DNA from 3 places in the Gordonia phthalatica genome. Region 2 is predicted to be linked to each of the others. Evidence: predicted binding sites of a transcription regulator. Region 2 holds the regulator's gene; each other region holds the start of a gene.
What was found. The regulator LexA, encoded in region 2, represses DNA repair genes until DNA is damaged. The targets are predictions, from matches to a motif close to CGAACANNTGTTCG.
Positions count from the first base shown of each region.

Region 1: ACH46_RS14685 (DUF222 domain-containing protein) is a predicted target of LexA. The motif match lies at 2,225-2,238, and genes of this name have one in related genera.
Region 3: ACH46_RS10855 (HNH endonuclease signature motif containing protein) is a predicted target of LexA. The motif match lies at 2,045-2,058, and genes of this name have one in related genera.

Region 1 covers NZ_CP011853.1:3,139,303-3,143,488, forward strand. The annotation lists gene ACH46_RS14670 (3-hydroxybutyryl-CoA dehydrogenase) at 1-635, opposite strand, end outside; gene ACH46_RS14675 (DUF2249 domain-containing protein) at 798-1,079, opposite strand; gene ACH46_RS14680 (helix-turn-helix transcriptional regulator) at 1,178-1,786, shown strand; gene ACH46_RS14685 (DUF222 domain-containing protein) at 2,260-3,840, shown strand; gene ACH46_RS14690 (glutaminase) at 4,130-4,186, opposite strand, start outside.
Region 2 covers NZ_CP011853.1:1,947,385-1,951,570, forward strand. The annotation lists gene ACH46_RS09120 (phosphoenolpyruvate--protein phosphotransferase) at 1-1,705, shown strand, start outside; gene lexA (transcriptional repressor LexA) at 1,713-2,372, opposite strand; gene ACH46_RS21595 (LysM peptidoglycan-binding domain-containing protein) at 2,557-3,057, shown strand; gene nrdR (transcriptional regulator NrdR) at 3,103-3,552, shown strand; gene hrpA (ATP-dependent RNA helicase HrpA) at 3,557-4,186, opposite strand, start outside.
Region 3 covers NZ_CP011853.1:2,310,581-2,314,766, reverse strand. The annotation lists partial or broken gene ACH46_RS10870 (IS3 family transposase) at 1-529, opposite strand, end outside; gene ACH46_RS10860 (hypothetical protein) at 528-1,445, shown strand; gene ACH46_RS10855 (HNH endonuclease signature motif containing protein) at 2,091-3,557, shown strand; gene ACH46_RS10850 (SRPBCC family protein) at 3,794-4,186, shown strand, end outside.

The sequences.
Region 1 (4,186 bases), 1.2 Mb from region 2:
TCCTCGGCGCTGGCGTAGCCCGAGTCGTACATGCGGATGGCCTGGCACAGGTACGGGATCAGCAGGGCGTTGACGATGAAGCCCGAGCGGTCGCCAGCCTGGACGGTGGTCTTGCCGAGCACGTTCTTGGCGTAGTCGGTGACGGTGGCGGCGGTCTCCGGAGCCGTGGTGAGCGCGGAGATGATCTCGACCAGCGGCATCACCGGGACGGGGTTGAAGAAATGAACGCCGACGACCCGCTCCGGGTGGGCGGTGGCGGCTGCGATCTTGATGATCGGAATCGACGAGGTGTTGGTCGCGAGGATGGTCTCCGGCTTCACGACGGCGTCGAGCTTGGCGAAGATGTCGTGCTTGATGGCCTCGACCTCGGGAGCGGCCTCGATGACCAGCTCGCGGTCGGCGAACTCGTTGACGTCGAGGGTCAGCTTCACGCGAGCGATGGCCGCGTCGGCGTCCTCCTGCGAGATCTTGCCCTTGGCGACGCCGCGGCTGATCGACTTGGTGATGCGCGCGGTAGCGCTGTCCGCGAACTCCTGCTTGGTCTCCAGCACCAGCACATCACTGCCCGCCTTGGCACACACCTCGGCGATGCCCGCACCCATGGTGCCGCCGCCGATCACGCCGATTCGATTCACATGCACTCCAAACGCTGGGCCGCCGCCCTCGGCGGCCGGATGAACAACCTTCGACGGCAAGCGTAGTAGTCGACGGCGACGTCGCAAGCGGGTGGTCTGGAGGCGCGGACGCCGACGGCGGCGCCCTCGATCACCGGATCGAGCCGCGCCGCCGTCACGGAATCACTTGCGGCCGAGGCGGATCTTCCACGCGTCGGGGCCCTGCTGGACGTAGCTGATGTCGATGGCGTCGCCCTCGATCTGCACCAGCTGGGCGAGCAGCGGCTTCGGGTCGTGCGGCGCCTTCAAGATCATCGCGGCACCCGGTCGGACCTGGTGGAACGCGCCGATGACCGAGCCGTGACGAATCGCGTGCGGGATGGCGCTGGCGTCCAGTTCGGGGAGTCCGTGCTCCTCTTCGCACTGGCAGGTGGAGGCGGCCTCGGTGATGGGCAGTTCCTGCATGGTGGGTCCTTCCGTAGTCGGTGTCGCCCATTTAATCACAAAGTAATTGTGAGAAAATATTGTGACCGTATGGTTCTGTGGACGCCGAGGGGAGCGTGATGATGAACACCGAATCCACGCTCGACGGCACGCGTCGTCGGGTACTCGACGAGATCCGGACCGCGTCGATTCCGCCGACCGTCGACGAACTCGCGGCGGCACTCGACCTGCATCCGAACTCGGTTCGGCTGCACACCTCGGCGCTGCGCGATGCCGGCCTCGTCACGCAATCCAGTCGCGGTGGCGGTGGACGCGGCCGGCCGCTCGCGGCCTACTCCCCCACGATCCGCGGCGCCCGCGCCGGACACCGGAACTACGAGGTGCTCGCCGAGGTCCTCGTCGACCATCTCGCGACGTCTTCGGACGACCCGTCCACCGCCGCCCGAAACGCCGGACACGCCTGGGGCGCGCGCCTCGCCTCCGACCGGAACGACACCACGGCACTGACGCCGACGATCCTCCACGAGCTCGGCTTCGAACCGGACCACCGCGGCTCGACGATCGAGCTGCGGAACTGCCCGTTCCGCGAACTCGTCGATTCGCATCAGCGGGTGGTCTGCGCCCTGCACGCGGGAATGCTCGACGGCCTCGCTGAGCGCGACGACGCTCCGGTCACGCTCGTGCCCTTCACTTCGCCGACGTGCTGCACGGTGCGGTTCGACGAGTAGCCCCAGCAGAAACCTGCCAGCACGGCGTGTCGGATTCGTCGGCGTGTCGTCTGACACCTTGCTGATCGAGCACCTCCGGCGCGCAGCGCCGCAGCGTCATCGAGATCAACCATCCAGCGAAACCTGCCATCACGGCGTGTTGGATTGTTCGGCGTGTCGTAACCCCTTGCCGATCGAGTAGCTCCGGCGCGCAACGCCGCAGCGTGATCGAGATCGGCCCTCCCATAGAAACCTGCCACCACGGCGTGTCCAGATTCCCGGCGTGTCGCAACCCCCTGCCGATCGAGTAGCTCCGGCGCGCAGCGCCGCAGCGTCATCGAGATCGACCCCTCCAGCAAAACCTGCCACCATGGCGTGTCGGATTTCCTCGGCGTGTCGTGTCCGCCAGGGCAGCCCTCCATTTCCGTATCCGAAAATGTCAGACCCCCTCACTACAATCGAATGTGAGTTCGATGACAGATTCGGAGGGTGTCATGGCAACGACAACAGCAGAACGAACCAGTTCGACCCGCTCGTCGGTGGTGGTGACCGACGACGCGATCCAAGTGCGGATCCCGCGACCCGACACGGCAGGACCACAGTCGGCCAGGGCGGCCACACTCGCCTTTGCCGCCCGAGCGGACTCCTTCCAAGGGCTGGTCCTGTGGCACCGGTACGAGGCCATCTACGCGCTGTTGGTGGCGCGGATGGCGCAGGCCGACGCGAACGGCGCGAACACCGAGTACACGCGGGTCTACGACCCGCTGTGCCAGGTCGCTGCGTCGTACGCGGTCGCCGCCGGGGTGCGGCAGAGGTCGGCGGAGCACTTCGTCGAAGCCGCCCAGGCATGCTTCGAGAAGATTCCGACGGTGGGGCGTCTGCTGCGCGACGGACTGATCACCCCGGCATGGTTCACCCGGGTCGTCGAACAGACCTCCCTGGTCATCGACCCCGACCTGATGGCGTTCCTCGATGCGGAGATCGCCCACCGCCTCTCCACCCTCGGCGGCCTCACCTCCAAGCGCGTCGAGGACGCCGTCAAGGTGATCGTCGCCGAACACGACCCGGACGCGGTCATGCTGACCCGCGAAGAAGTCACAGCGCAGAAGAACGTGATCGTGAACCCCCTCAACGAGGGCATGTCGGAGGTCATCGTCACCACCACCGCCGAGGACGCCATCCTCATCAAAGACGCCCTCGACGCGGTGATCGCCGGAGTCTGCCCATTCGATCCGCGTACCCGTGGGCAGTTGCGCTCCGATGCGGCCGCCGCCCGCCTGACCGGTGCCCCGTTCGTCTGCGCGTGCGGTCGTGAGGACTGTGCCGCCGAACTGTCGGACGAGGCTGTGGCCGCCCGCTGCGCCCGCGTCGTCCTGCACGTGGTGGCCCGCAAGGACACCCTCGACGGCACCTCCACGCTCCCGGCGCTGCTCGACGGCTACGGTCCCATCTCCGCCGACCACGCCCGCGAGCTCGCCGCCCGCCCGGACGCGGTCCGCCGGGAGTTGAACCTGGATGAGTTGATGGATCATCAGGCCCAGCCGGGCAACCCGTATCGGCCGACGGCCGCGTTGGACACCGCGGCGCGCGCCGTGCACGGGACGTGCTCGTGGGTCGGGTGCGATCGTCCGGCGTGGAAGTGCGACCTGGATCATGTGACCGAGTTCAATCACGCCGACCCCGCCGCGGGCGGTGCGACGTGTGCGTGCAACCTGAACCCGAAGTGCAAGTTCCACCACGGTCTGAAAACCCACGCGGCCGGCTGGCTCGACGATCAGATCGTCGGTGCGGACGGGGTGATCTGGACCGAGATCACCACCCCCGAAGGGCTGACAGTGCGGAAGCAGGCCGCGAACGGGTGGCTGATTCCGGAGTTGGGTTTGATTCCGTGTTCGCATGGCGGGGCGACACGCCCGGGTTCCGGACACGCCGAGGGTGCACCGGAACCGGGGCGGGCGCGTACTCGGTTGGAGGCCAAGCACCGGTACCGGATGCGGCAGCGGGCGGCGAACCGCCGGGCTCGCGAGGCCGCGATCGCGGCGATGGAGGCCGCCGACGGCGAGCCACCGTTCTGACAGAACTCGATCCTCGTTCACGGCGCTCGGCGATGACACGCCGAGCGCCCCGACACGCCGTGATGGACCGAATGGGACCCGTTCCAGCCCGCGGCGATCTCGATGACGCTGCGGCGCTGCGCGCCGGAGCTACTCGATCAGCAAAGGGGTAGGACGGCGACACGCCAGCGAATCCGACACGCCCTGGTCGGTCCCTTTCGGCCGGGTGCCTCAACCCCGATGCTGCGACGAGTACTCCGGGTTGGGCCGCATGTCGATGCCACTGGCGATCGGCGCGGTGCCGCAGTCTTCACTTTCGCACGAAACCGGCGATGTCCTCGCGGCGACCCACCACCGTCACGCGACC
Region 2 (4,186 bases):
GGTGACTTCCGACTTGCAGGCCGACAACCCGTTCGCAGCGCAGACCATCGTCTCCGGCACTCCCGTCGTCGGGGGCCTCGCCTACGGACCCGTGATCCGACCGGGCGAGCGCCCGAGCTTCGACGGCATCGACGCCACGACGATCGCCGAGGACCTCCGCGAGGCGGAGATGGAACGCTTCACCGCCGCTGCCGCCGTCGTCGGTGACCGGCTCGCCGACCGGGCGTCGCACAGCACCGGTGTCGCCGCCGAAGTCCTCACGGCCACCGCGGGTCTGGCGCGCGACCGCGGATGGGCGAGCACGGCGGGCAAGTCCATCAAGGCGGGGGTTCCCGCGCCGCTGGCCGCCATCGCCGCGACCGATCAGTTCGCCGAGATGTTCACCAAGCTGGGCGGCCTGATGGCCGAGCGGGTGACCGACTTGAAGGACGTCCGCGACCGCGTCGTCGCGGAACTCCTCGGTCTTCCGGAGCCCGGCATCCCGAACCCGGAGGTCCCCTCGATCCTGCTCGCCGACGACCTCGCGCCCGCGGACACCGCGGGATTGGATCCGACGCGGGTGATCGGGCTCGGCATGCGGCTCGGCGGGCCGAGCAGCCACACCGCGATCATCGCTCGCCAGCTCGCCATTCCGTGCGTGGTCGCCGCCGCCGACCTCGATGAGATCCCCACGGGGGCACTGGGATACGTCGACGGCGACCGAGGAACAGTCGGAACCGAGCCCGACGCGGACGCCATCGCCGCCGCCGTCGAGCATGCGCGGGAGAAGGCCGAACAGATCGCGGCGTGGCGGGGGCCGGGCCGCACCGCCGACGGGCACGAGGTGCTGATTCTCGCGAACGTCGCCGACGGCGTCTCGGCGCGGGCCGGTGCCGAGGCCCCGGTGCAGGGCGTCGGACTGTTCCGCACCGAACTCGCCTTCCTCGACCGGTCGAACGAGCCGACCGTCGAGGAGCAGGTGGCGCTCTACCGCGAGGTGATCGACGCGTTCCCCGGCCAGAAGGTGGTGATCCGCACCCTGGACGCCGGCTCGGACAAGCCCCTGAAGTTCGTCGCCCACGCCGACGAGCCGAACCCCGCCATGGGTGTCCGTGGCAACCGGATCGTGCAGACCCATCCCGAGATCCGCGACAAGCAGCTCGACGCGCTCGCCGCCGCGGCGCAGGGCGATGGCCGCGCCACGCCGTGGGTCATGGCGCCGATGATCGCGACCGTCGACGAGGCGCGCGAGTTCGCCGGGCAGATCCGCGATCGCGGCCTGATCCCGGGAGTCATGGTGGAGGTGCCGTCGGCGGCCATCATGGCCGACGCGATCCTCGCGGAGGTCGACTTCGTCTCGATCGGCACCAACGACCTCACGCAGTACACGATGGCCGCCGACCGGATGTCGCCCGACCTCGCCACGCTGACCGATCCGTGGCAGCCCGCGGTCCTCGCGCTGATCGCGCGCGTCGGTGACGCCGGACAGCGTCAGGGGAAGCAGGTCGGCGTGTGCGGTGAAGCGGCCGCCGACCCGCTGCTGGCCTGCGTGCTGGTGGGGCTGGGCGTCACGTCGCTGTCGTCGGCACCCGCGGCGTCGGCCGCCGTCGGTCTCAAGCTGAGCGGGGTGACCCTGGAACAGTGCAGGGCCGCGGGTGCGGCGGCGGTTGCCGCCGCGAGTCCCGCGGCCGCTCGAGACGCCGCTCGCGCGGCGCTCGGGGAGTGATGCTCGGTTAGATTCGCCGCATCACGGTGACGACCTTGCCGAGAATGGCGGCGTCGTCACCGGGGATGGGGTCGAAGTGCTCGTTGTGCGGCATCAGCCACACGTGGCCGTCGGTCCGCTTGAACGTCTTGACGGTGGCTTCACCGTCGATCATGGCGGCGACGATGTCGCCGTTGTCGGCGACGTTCTGCTGACGCACCACCACCCAGTCGCCATCGCAGATCGCGGCATCGACCATCGACTCGCCGACGACGCGCAGCATGAACAGTGATCCCTCGCCGACCAGTTCGCGCGGCAGCGGGAAGACCTCCTCCACGGCCTGCTCGGCGAGGATCGGCCCGCCGGCGGCGATCCGACCGAGGACGGGGACGAAGGTCGGGGTGGGCAGGGCGTCACCGTCGACGGCCGCGCCGCCCGACGGGGGCGTGCGCGAGTCGTCGCGCACGTTGACCGCGCGGGGGCGGTGGGGATCGCGCTTGAGAAGGCCTCGGCGCTCCAGGGTGCGGAGTTGATGCGCCACCGACGATGTGGACGTGAGGCCCACCGCCTCGCCGATCTCGCGGATGCTCGGCGGGTAGCCGCGTTCGCGGACGGACTTGCGGATGACCTCCAGAACGTCGCGCTGACGCTGGGTGAGCGACGCCTCGAGCGTGGCGGTCGAGAGCATCGGATCGGGCGTGTCAGTCACCGGTGTGGCCTTTCGTCAGCTGTGTTCGATCGATGACCTGAAGGCTAGTTGAGTAGGTCACAAAACTCAAACAATTGTTCGATGCGTGTCGGCGATTGTCAGACCCATCGTGTTAACTATCGAACAAGAGTTCTTCGAACACTCGATCGAATGGAGACGAGCGATGAGTACCCCCACCGTCACGGCGCCCGCGCCGCGCCGTTTCGTCCGCGAGATGACCATGACCTGCGACCTTCCGGTCGTCGAGACCTCCCGGGTCTGCCGTCCCACCGGTCGTCCCGAACGCCGCGACATCGGCGTTCGTCGGTCATCGATCGCCCATTCGGGGGGCAGGGTCGTTCGAACGGAGGAACGGAGCCGAACGGTTGTTCGTCCGTTCGAACATCGGTGGGTCAGCGTCCTCCTCGTCGCCGGCGTGCTCGCCGCGATGGCCTGGCTGGTGCTCATGATCGACGGCGGGGCGCAGGACGGTGCCGCTCCGGTCACGCCGGCCGCCACGTCCGTGGTCTACGTGCGGTCCGGGGAGTCGCTCACATCGCTGGCCGAGCGGATCGCCCCCGACCTGCCCGTCGACGGGGTGATAGCTCAGGTGCGCGAGCTGAACGGACTCGAGACCTCCGGCCTGGTGGTCGGCCAGCCGTTGATCGTGCCGGACTACCGATAGTCCCTGGCTCCACGGCCGTGTCGGGCTGCCGGGTATTCTCGACCCATGCGCTGCCCGTTCTGCAAGAACGACGACACCAGAGTGGTCGATTCCCGAGTCACCGACGACGGTCAGGCGATTCGTCGCCGCCGGTCGTGCAGTGCGTGCGGGCGTCGCTTCAGTACCGTCGAGTCCGCCGTCCTGACCGTCGTGAAACGCAACGGCCTCACCGAGCCCTTCAGCCGGGAGAAGGTCATGAAGGGCGTGCGGCGTGCGAGCCAGGGGCGGCACGTCGACGAGGACTCGCTGGCGAAACTCGCCTCCCAGGTCGAGGACGCCGTGCGCTCGTCCGGGTCCGCCGAGATCTCCAGCAACGAGGTGGCGATGGCCATCCTCGGTCCGCTGCGCGACCTCGACGAGGTGGCCTACCTCCGGTTCGCGTCGGTGTACCGATCGTTCGAGTCGGCCGACGACTTCCAGCGCGAGATCGACGAACTGCGTCGCGACCGGCGCTGACCGCTCAGAACTTGTCGATCGCCTTGATGATGCGCTGTTCGGACACCGAACCGCTGGTGCCGAGCTGCTGAGCGAACAGGCTGACGCGCAGTTCTTCGAGGCGCCACTGGACCAGTTCGGCCAGATCCGCGTGTCGCGACGCGGGCAACTGGGCTTCGCGACGGTTCCACGCCGCGACCACGCGGTCGATGGAAGCGAGGGCTTCGTTGTCCCGAGCACCCGCGGTGGCCAGTCCTTCCAGACGCAGTCGGGCGGCGGTGAGGTAGCGGGGCAGCGACCGCAGGTGCACCAGCGCGGTGGCACCGATGAACCCGTCGAACACCAGATTCGATGTCTGGTCGGCCACGTCGTCTGCGGCGAGGGTGCCGCTGCGGGCGTCGATCGCCCTGCGCACGGGTGAGTACTCGGCGAGCGCGGCGACGGCGGCGACGAAGTACTCGGGGGCGCGCGACCGGATCACGGGGGAGACCCGGGCGGACAGTTCGGCGAAATCGGTGGGCGTTCGCAGATCGGCCAGGTGCTTCTCGGCGGCGAGCGTGTCGGTGATGGCGCGCGCCGTGCAGTCGGCCAGCAGGGCGTCGATGTCGCGGTACGGGTTCTGACTGAGGGCGAGCTTCGAGGCCGGCGGAAGAGA
Region 3 (4,186 bases), 360 kb from region 2:
TTGCGGCGGCCGTAGATGCCGCCGGAGTCTTCGTAGACGTCCATGATCTGCTCTTTCAGATACTCGTCGCGGACCGCTCGAGCCGACGGGGCGCGGCCGCGGGCGGCGTAGTAGGTCGATGGCGCGATCGCGCATCCTGCCTCGGTGAGGGCGGCGGTGATCGCCTCGACTGGCCATCGATGACGGTGCTGGTCGATGAAGTCGACGATCAGCGGTGTGGCCGGTCGAGCTCGGCGGCGAAGAAAGCTGACGCGGTCTTCAATATCTCGTTCGCCCGCCGCAACTCGGAGACTTCCTTCTCCAACTGGCGGATCCGTTCGATATCCGAGACCGTCTCCACACCCGGTGCCGCGGCCTGTCCTTCCTCGACGCGGCGAACCCAGTTGCGCAGGGTTTCAGGGTTGATGTCGAGTTGTTTGGCGATCCGCGCCAACGCTCCTGGCGCGGTCTCGGGGTCCTTACGGGCGTCGATGGCCATGCGCGTGGCACGGTCCCGCAATTCCTTCGAGTACTTCGATGGGCGAGGCATGAAACAAGTGTCCCTTCCGGTCAAACCTGTCTCCATCAAACCCGGGACGATTCAGTCCTCGAGTGGTGAGATCTACGACGTCACCGTCGTCGATGATCGAGACGCCGTGGTGGCCGGCATCGAATCTCGCGACTACATGGGCGGGATCGTCCTCGGTGCGCAGCCCGAGGTGCTCACCGCATCGGCCAATGGTGCGGTCAATGAGGTTGCCGCGCAACTGGCGACCCCATTGGAGTCGGCGCTCGCTCAACAGTCTGGGGTCCCACCGGGCGGTGAACCCACAGTGACCCTCACCGACGTTGCACCGTTCTCCGACGAAGACCCCAATGGCGCGCTGCTGAACTCGGCGTTCTTCCCGATGCTCTTCGGCGGCATCATCGGCGGCGTCCTCATCTCGACTGTCATCGTCGGAGCGAGGCGACGCATCCTCGCAGTGACGACGTACGCCATCGTCGGCGGAATCGTCCTCGCCAGCATCCTGCAACTCTGGTTCGGGTCGATCCAGGGCAACTACTTACTCAACGTCGGCGCCTTCGCCGTGGCCATCGCCGCTATCGCCGCACCGATGATCGGCTGCGTTGCGCTGATCGGCCGCGCTGGTACTGCAATCGGCCCGGTCGTGATGATGCTGTTCGCCAACCCCATCTCGGGAAGCGCGTTGCCGTCACAGTTCCTCCCCGGAGCATGGGGCGAAATCGGACAGTGGTTCCCACCCGGTGCATCGGCGACGCTGGTCCGTGAACTGTCGTACTTCCCCCAGGCCGACACGACGTCATCGTGGCTGGTACTCGCCGGGTGGATCGTCGGTGGCGTGATCCTCACCGCCGTGGGACACCGCCGATCGGTCAGCGCCCCGCCCAAACCAACTGCCAGCGATGACGGCTACACGAAACCGGTCCCTGCCCTTTCGTCCTGAGGGCAGGTTTCGGAGCCTGCCTCAGCTGGTTTGGACTCGAGACAAAGTGATACGAGTGGTTACCAGTATGGCGAGCTGGCGATATATGCCGCGACGCTTCTACTACGGACGTTACGTACGCGATGATGCTGTCGGCTGCCCGTCACTTGTTCTTCGTGCGGTGGCATGCCTGCGGCCGTTGTTGGTTCCTTCTTCGTCGGTGTGGCGACGTGGCTCGTATGCAGAGTTCGGCGGATCCCGTTGTTGGATGGGTATCTGGCGAGGTCGTGTGCCGACACTTGCCGCTCTGGACTCTGGGTGACCCCTGTGTGGGTGTCCCCGAGTTGTGCTCCTCAAATATGTCACTGTGACGAATGAGTGTGATCTCCGGGGTTCGTCTTCAGTGAACGCTGACGGCGAAGACTATGTTCAACGTCTGACTCCCGGGTGGGTGTGTTGCGTCGACATCGGCGACGAGCACATCGCACATCCGGCTCCTGAAGCGCGCATTCTCGTGGTCGAAGAGGCTGGAAGCATCTGAACGAATCCCTCCGCTGACCTGCACGGCATTCCGTTTCCCGGAATTGTCAGAGCCTCGCGATACAGTGTATTCAAACGTTCGAACAAGCGTTCTGATCCGGATTTGTTTGGGAGGAGGTGGTCGACGTGAACGAAAACAGCATTCAGTTGCCGGAGGATCCGGTCGCGTTGGCCGCCCTGATGGACCAGGTGGCCGCCAAGTTCGCGGCGGCTCCGTTCGCCGCGGTGACCGAGGACCAGTTGGTCACCACCGCCGAGGTGATGGAGTCGGCGCGCCGTCGCCTCGACGGTGCCGATGCGGCCCTGCTGGTGGAGATCTCCGACCGCAACGCGGTCCGCAAGGTCGGCCTGTTCTCCCTGCACCAGTTCCTGGCCCAGCACCTGCGGGTCGGCGACGGCGAAGCCAAACGCCGCCGGATCGCCGCCGAAGCCATCGGCCAATTCTCCTCCCTCACCGGAGCAACCCTCGACCCGGCGTTGCCGGCCACCGCCACCGCGGTCGCCGACGGCGCCATCGGCGGCGGCCATGTCCGGGAAATCGCGGCCGTCATGGACCGGATTCCTTCCGCGGTCGACGCCGAAACTCGGGGTCGGGCGGAGGCCCAGTTGGCGGCCATCGCCCGCGACTTGTCCCCCGCGGGCGTGGCGCAAGCCGGGCACCGCCTGCTGGCGCACCTGGATCCGGACGGGCAGGTCACCGACGAACGTGACCGCGCCCGCCGCCGCGGCCTGACCCTCATGCCGCAGGACCGGCAGTTGATGAGCAAGGTCCGCGCCCAACTCAGCCCCGAGCTGCGCGCCAACCTGGAAGTCATGCTCGGCCAATGGGCCGCACCCGGGATGAATAACCCGGATGATCCCGAGTCCCCGCGCGGGGCCGCCGATCTGGCCGACCCGGCGGTTTTGGCCGCCGCGGCCGAGCGCGACACCCGCACCGCGGGTCAGCGCAACCATGACGCACTGCTGGCGATCCTGCGGACCGCGCACGCCGCCTCCGGGGTGCCGGCCGGCAAACTCTCGACCGAACTGGTCGTGACGGTCACCGACAAGGAGCTCGCCCAGCGGGCCGGGGTCGCGGTCACCGCGACCGGCACCCGCCTCCCGATCCGAGAGTTGGTGCACGTGGCCGGTGCGGTGCAGCCGCACCTGGCGGTGTTCTCCGCCGCCACCGGTAAGGCCCTGTGGTTCGGGCGGGGACGACGCCTGGCCTCGCAGGATCAACGGTTGATGCTGTTCGCCCGCGACCGCGGGTGCACCGCCCCGGAATGCTCGGCGCCGTTCGCCCGCACCGAGGCGCACCACCTCACCGAGTGGCGTGACGGTGGTGCCACCGACATCGATAATCTCGGTGCCGCGTGCGGGCGGCACAACCGCTCGGTCGGCCACCAGGTCGGCCAGTGGGAAACCCAGATCCTGCTCGACGGCCCGGATGTGGGGCGGGTGGCGTGGCGGCCGGTGGCCGACACCCGCCGGGACTGGCGGGTCAACCAGATCCACCACGCCGAACTCCTGCCCGACCTCGGGCCCCACGCCCCACCGGCCCCGGAGGACTCCCGGGTCGAGGCCTACCTCACCCGCCTCCTGACCGCCTGACCGGCAACCACACCGGCCAGGGGTACAGGCATGCGCGCAGCCGATCTCGCTCGGTTCGCGTCTCTATAGCCGTGGCCACTTGAGCGTCTCGCCTTCGCCCTCGACGAGGTCGACGAGTGGGTGTATTGGTTCCGCAGACTCTGGAATCATCGGCTTGATGCCAGCGACGGTCCAGATCAGACTGCGGTCACGGTCGAGGCCACCACCGCGTTCCATCTTCCTGGAGGAGTCGACCGATGAAGTACACCATCTCGATCGAGATCGACAGGCCACGCAACAAGGTGGTCGAGTTGCTCTCTGATCCGGCGCAGATGCCGAAGTGGCTGCGCGGCCTGATCTCGCACGAACCGATCGAGGGCGTGCACGGACAGCTCGGCGCCGTCTCACATGTCGTTTTCCAGACCGGGAAGCAGCAGATGGAGGCGACCGAGACCGTCACTCGCGTCGATCCCATCGACCCGCAGCCAGCGCCCGCCACCACTGCAGTGCGCTACGAACGCGAGATCGCAGCGCAGGGCATGTGGCAGGCCCAACGCGACCGCCTCATCGACGCCGGGCCGAACAGAACACTCTGGGAAAGTGAGAGCGAATTCCGATTCGACGGACTCGTGATGCGACTGTTCGGACTG